2 regions of the Clostridium zhoujianii genome follow, and region 1 is predicted to be linked to the other one. Evidence: riboswitches for the same ligand, from Rfam matches in the RefSeq annotation. Region 1 holds a riboswitch; the other holds the start of a gene.
The links. Region 1 has a riboswitch for S-adenosylmethionine ahead of ACSYT2_RS15510 (Na+/H+ antiporter NhaC family protein). Riboswitches for the same ligand answer to the same signal wherever they lie in the genome.
Positions count from the first base shown of each region.

Region 2: it holds a riboswitch for S-adenosylmethionine, as region 1 does, so the genes downstream of both, ACSYT2_RS17350 (amidohydrolase) here and ACSYT2_RS15510 (Na+/H+ antiporter NhaC family protein) in region 1, are expected to answer to the same signal.

Region 1 is NZ_JBPUTF010000003.1:149,143-152,548, reverse strand. Features, by position in the region: gene ispF (2-C-methyl-D-erythritol 2,4-cyclodiphosphate synthase) at 1-150, shown strand, start outside; gene ACSYT2_RS15510 (Na+/H+ antiporter NhaC family protein) at 322-1,623, opposite strand; SAM riboswitch class I at 1,695-1,802, opposite strand; tRNA gene ACSYT2_RS15505 (tRNA-Lys) at 1,926-2,001, opposite strand; gene ACSYT2_RS15500 (hypothetical protein) at 2,063-2,737, opposite strand; gene ACSYT2_RS15495 (HNH endonuclease signature motif containing protein) at 2,939-3,343, shown strand.
Region 2 is NZ_JBPUTF010000005.1:109,269-112,674, reverse strand. Features, by position in the region: gene rlmD (23S rRNA (uracil(1939)-C(5))-methyltransferase RlmD) at 1-1,065, shown strand, start outside; SAM riboswitch class I at 1,300-1,408, shown strand; gene ACSYT2_RS17350 (amidohydrolase) at 1,563-2,741, shown strand; gene ACSYT2_RS17345 (methionine ABC transporter ATP-binding protein) at 2,760-3,406, shown strand, end outside.

The DNA of each region.
Region 1 (3,406 bases):
CACATCCCTACAATGAGGGAAAATATATCTAAAGCTCTAAATATAGATATTGATCAAATTAATGTTAAAGCAACTACAGAAGAAGGTCTTGGCTTTACTGGAGAAGGACATGGAATTTCCTCTCAAAGTATTTGTCTATTGTACAAATAAATTTATTACAATTTTACGTAAGTTATGCTGAAAACTATTTGTAATATATTCTATAAAAATGGTCCTTCTCTTTCTTTTCAGTTCTACCATCTCTAGGAGATGTAGCCTTTTACGAAAGATAAGGACCCTTTTTATTATTTTATGACATAGTTAAACATTAGTATAGCAATGTTATTTAACTATTTTATTTCTATCTTTATTTTTTTCCCAGTAAATAAATATAGATACTATTGCACATACTGCCATTAAATATGGGTATATTAAATATTGCATTATAGCAAAAGGTGAAATCATAGCTAATCCAGAAGCTGAAATTAATTGTGCTCCATATGGTATTAATCCTTGGAATACGCAGGCAAACATATCCATTATCCCTGCAATCCTCTTCGGTTCTAGCTCAAATTCATCAGAAATATTTTTAGCTATTGGACCTACTGTAACTATTGCAATAGTGTTGTTAGCCGTACATATATCTACTAAACTAACTAAAGTAGCAATTCCAAATTCTGCTCCTCTTCTTGTTTTGAAGCTACTTAAGCCCTTACTTAGTATAAAGTCTATTCCACCATTATTTTTAATCAATTCCACAGTACCTGCAATTATTAATGAAATAATTATAAGCTCACTCATTCCAGATATCCCTGTTGATATGCTATTAAATAAACCAACTAAATCAAATGATCCATATGATAATCCAATAATACTTGCTAAAACTACTCCTCCCATTAACACAAAAATTACATTTACTCCTGCTAAAGCTGTTATAAGCACCCCTATATATGGAAGTATCTTTACAAAACTATATTCATAATTGCCCATTTCTGGGATAATTGTGCCTCTTGTTATAAACATAAAACATAGAGCTGTTGCTATTGCTGCTGGTAGAACTATTTTAAAGTTCATTTTAAACTTGTCCCTCATCTCACAACCTTGTGTTCTTGTTGCTGCGATAGTTGTGTCTGAAATAATAGATAGATTATCCCCAAACATTGCCCCACTTACCACTGCACCTACAACTATGGCAATTGCTATACCTGTTTTTTCAGATATCCCCATTGCTATTGGTACTAAAGCAACTATAGTCCCCATGGAGGTACCTACTGATAATGCTATAAAACATGCAATAACAAATATTCCTGGCACTATAACGCTAGTAGGTAGTACTGATAATCCAAAATTAACTGTTGAATCCACAGCTCCCATTGACTTTGCTACCTCTGCAAAAGCGCCTGCTAATATGAATATTAATATCATTAATATTACATCAGCATTACCTGCCCCCTTACAGAATGTTTGTATTTTATCCTCAAATTTAACTTTTCTATTCATTATTAGTGCAACCATAGCTGCTATTAAAAATGGAACAATTACTGATATAGCATAAAAATCCTTAGCTACAATAGATGTTCCTAGGTATACTAATATGAATACTAATAAAGGCAGTAATGCCCATACCTTCCCCTTTTCTTTCATTACATAACTTCTCCTCTGTTTAGAATATAAAATAAAGCTTCTGATAGATTCAGAAGCTTATATAACAAACTAACTTATCTATCAGGACGCACCTGCAGGATTTAGCACCATAAAAATTAATGAATATTTTTGGTTGCTGGGTTTCATAGGGCCAGTCCCTCCACCACTCTTGATAAGAACTATTCTTTTTTAACATAGCATATTGTAACATCCCTAAAATACTGTGTCAACGGATATAATTAATCCACCTATACCAAATATTTCAGAGCAATAAAAAAAGGAATCTTTATAAGATTCCTTTTTGGTGCGTCATCAGGGATTCGAACCCGGGACACCCTGATTAAGAGTCAGGTGCTCTACCAACTGAGCTAATAACGCCTAATACATTTTGTATTATAGCACCGTGATTTTTATAAGTCAAGATGCTATAATACATTTTTTATATTACTTCTGTTAAATTTTTTTGAAGAACTTTTTGGAGTTTTTCTCCTAAATGTTTGTTTTTTACTGCACCTTTACAGATTATCTTCCACTCATCGATGCTCACACCTGTTTTTCTTTCAAATTCATCTGAATTACTTGTCATCATAGTTGAGTCTAGTACAAACCTTCCTAAATCTTCAGTGTTTTTAAATATCTTAATATATAGGAATTCTTTATTGTCACCCACCCAAGTTTTATTAAAGTCTCGTGCAAATTTCATTAACTCAGAAATAACCCTATCTTTAGGTATATCCCACATCCTCGTTAATCTTCTATAATAACCCAACATTAAGTTAGCCTCTTCTTTTGTTATCTTACCCTTTACTAATCCACCATGTATTATTTTATCTACAGGTTCCGATGGGATCTTTGTTACTATCCTATTCTTCCCATAAATCCATTTATAAAAGGCCTCTTGTAAAAATGAATATTGAATATATCCAAGAAGAGCTTTTACATCTGGAAAATACGCATAAATATTATCTATACCATTGTTCTTACTAAAAATAAGAGTATGAATATAAAGTGATTTATCCTTTGGTGGATTCTGCATAAACATATGTCCTCTTATTGTCTTGTTCTCGCTTATAAGATTTTCCCAATATTTAAAGGAATTATAACTTTGCCTCATCCTTATCACCCTTCTTTCTACTATATAATATATTATATAGTATATTATAACCTTTTTTCAATACTTTTCTACAATTTAACAAGGTATTGCCAAATGGTTAAGTGAATCAATATTCAGAATATTTTTCTGGCTTATTTATCAAATTGAATTAGCAAATAATTTACTATATAATAAATACATAAAAATAAAGGGGGTAACTTATTGTTCTTTTGTGAAATTTGTAATGAAAAAGCTGATATTCATCATATTGTTCATAGGTGTGAAGGTGGATTCGATATAGAACTAAATTATAAATATCTTTGCGAAAAACATCACCGTGGTAAAGACGGACCCCATCACTCTATTGAAGTAGATATAAAATATAAAATTCAACTACAAAATAAACTTTATGAAATCTTACCTAAAGATTATTATTCCTTTAAAGAACTTGGAGTAATACTAAATGTATCTTTGAACACCTTAAAAAGGATTACTCGTAATATTAAAATATTTAAAGAGGGATATAAAAAGGATGATATTGTACTAGCTATTATGGGAGGTACTCTTTATACTGAGGAAATCCTTGAAAATATACAAATTCAAAAACTCATTCAAAATATATATTAATATTATTCTATTTATTTATTATTTCTATACTACCAACTATAATTAATTCGTTTAATTATAGTT
Region 2 (3,406 bases), on a different contig from region 1:
ATTTCAAAGATAGGTGGATTATCAGAAGGGTTAGTAAAAGCCCCATTAGGAATGGAAGAACATCCATATAGATATAGAAATAAAGTTCAGCTACCTATTGGAAAAGTAAATGGTGAAGTAGTAATAGGTTTCTATGCACCACGAAGTCATAATATAATAGACTTAGAGAGTTGTTTAATTCAAGATGAGATAGCAGATAAAGTAGCTAGACTTACTAAAGGGTGGATAAAGAAAAACAACATTGAACCAGCAACTTTAGATGGAGAGTTTAATTCAAAAGGATTATTAAGACACATAATGATTCGTAGGGGATTTAAGACTGGTGAAGTAATGGTAGTACTTGTAGTAACTACTAAGGATATTCCAAATTTAAATGAATTTAAGGATTTAATAGTTGAAAATATAGAGGCAATTAAAAGCATAGTTTTAAATGTTAATCCAAAGAATACAAATGTTATATTAGGTGAAGAATGTATTACTTTATATGGTTCAGATACAATACAAGATTACATAGGCCAATTTAAATTTAGCATATCCCCATTATCATTCTTCCAAGTAAATCCTGTGCAAACAGAAGTACTTTATAACAAGGCATTAGAATATGCTGATTTAACAGGTGAAGAAACTGTGTTTGATGCATATTGTGGAACAGGCACTATAACATTATTTTTATCACAAAAAGCTAAGAAGGTCTATGGAGTGGAAATAATAGAAGCTGCTATAAATAATGCAAAAGAAAATGCCAAGTTAAATAATGTAGATAATGCAGAGTTCTTTGTAGGAAAATCAGAAGAGATTATACCAAATCTTATTGAAGAAGGAATAGAAGCAGATGTAATTGTTGTAGATCCACCAAGAAAGGGATGCGATATAAAATTATTAGAGGCTATAGGAAGAACTAAGCCAAAGAAAGTTGTATATGTTTCTTGTGATCCAAGTACATTGGCTAGAGATTTAAAGATATTAGAGGAAAAAGGATATAGAACTGTTGAGGTGCAACCTGTTGACATGTTCCCTCAAACATCACACATAGAATCAGTAGTATTAATGTCAAGATTAAAGTAAGCTCTAGAGAGCAGTATGAAAAAATATGAAAATTGCGGAGGATTATTTGACAAATAATCTAAAGTAATATCTATAGTAAAAAGAACTCCTTATTAGGGAGTTCTTTTTTGTGCATAAAATTAATAAGATATATTTAGAAAAAATATACAAAACTGTATTGACAAGAAAAATAAGGATGTTATAATTAAACCATACAATTCCTAGTAAACATATATGAATTATAAATTAAATAAAAACTTATCAAGAGTGGTGGAGGGACTGGCCCAATGAAACCCAACAACCAGCATTTTTCATTTAAATGTATGGTGTTAATTCCTGCAAAGTAGAGTTTGAGAGATAAGAAAACAGGCACGTACGGTATTTATTACCCTAGGAGGCTATTTTTCTTATAAGAAAAATAGCCTCATTTTACTTGGTAGGATATATTTAAAGTATTTAACATTATGAAAAGCAGAGGAATATTATATAAGAAGTAATTATGAAAGGGTGTAATAGATATGACAACTGAAAGATTACAAATAGTAAAAGATAAATTAGGTGAGGAGCTTAGCAGTATATTTTGCAAGTTGCATCAAAATCCTGAATTATCAAATGAAGAATTTGAAACAACAAGAATTCTAAAAGAGGCTTTAGTAAAAGCTGGAATAAAGGTATTAGATTTACCATTAAGAACTGGTTTGGTAGCAGAGGTAAAGGGCAGAGAGAATGGGCCTATAGTTGCAATTAGATCGGATATAGATGCATTACCAATATCGGAAGAAACAAGTTTATCCTATAAATCTGTAGTGAATGGAAAGATGCATGCTTGTGGACATGATTTTCATGCTACATCAATTTTAGGAGCAGCATATTTATTAAAATTAAGAGAATCGGAGTTGGCAGGAACTGTGAAAATTTTATTTCAACCGGCAGAGGAAACAGCTCATGGAGCAGAACAAGTAATAAATACTGGAGTACTATCAGATGTTCAAGCTATATTTGGATTACACACTTCAAGTGATTTACAAGTAGGAACAATAGGGACAAACATTGGACCATTAACTGCAGCAGTTGATAGATTCGAAATAACTGTATTAGGTGTTGGAGCTCATGCAGCAGAGCCAGAAAGAGGAATAGATCCAATAGTAGTAGCAGCTAATATAATAACATCACTTCAAACTATTATAAGTAGAAATATAAGTGCATTTGATCAAGCACTTATAAGTATTACTCATATAGAGAGTGGGAAGACATGGAATGTAATACCAAAGTCAGCTTATTTAGAAGGAACAGTTCGTACTCTAAATCCTGAAACACGTAAGTTGATAGAAAAAAGAATCAAAGATGTTATCCATGGCATAGCACAATCTTTTGGAGCAGAGATAGAAGTAAAGTGGCATGCAGGACCTCCTGCTACAAATAATACTGAAGAATGGACTAAGATTTCAATGGAGGTTGCTAGTGAAATAGGATATGAAGTTCAAAAGCGCCAAACAGGATTAGGTGGAGAAGATTTTGCTTATTATCAAGAAGAGATACCAGGAACATTTATTTATGTTGGAACTGGTAAATCATATTCTCATCATCATCCTAAATTCCAAGTTGATAAAAGTGCACTAAAAGGTACTTCAGAGTATTTCGCAAAATTAGCTGAAAGAGCTTTATTAGAATTAGATAAAGATAAAAGAGAAAGCTAAAGGAAGGAGGGAAATAGCATGATTGAACTACAAAATGTGGGGAAGGTGTTTAAGAGAAAAGATATAAGTGTAGAAGCCTTAAAGAATGTAAATCTTAAGATTGATAAGGGTGATATATTTGGAGTAATAGGATTTAGTGGAGCGGGAAAAAGCACTTTAATCCGGTTGGTTAATTCATTAGAGGAGCCAAGCTCTGGAAGTGTAATTGTAGCAGATAAAGATTTAAATAAACTATCAACTAAAGAATTAAGGAACCTTAGAAAGCAAATAGGTATGATCTTTCAACATTTTAATTTGCTTAATTCAAAAACTGTTTTTGATAATATTGCTATTCCGCTTAAACTAAATAATACCCCTAAAAGTGAAATAGAAAAAAGAGTTAATGAGTTATTAGAATTTGTAGGACTAGAGAGTAAGGCTAAAAGTTATCCAGATGAATTATCAGGAGGGCAAAAGCAGAGGGTAGGTATAGCTAGAGCTTTAGCTACTAATCCCTTAATACTATTATGTGATGAGGCAACATCTGCACTTGACCCTCAGACTACTGAATCTATTCTAGAACTTCTTAAGAAAATAAACAAGGAATACAATATTACAATTTTGATAATTACCCATGAGATGAACGTAATTAAAGATATATGTAATAAGGTTGCTGTTATAGAGAA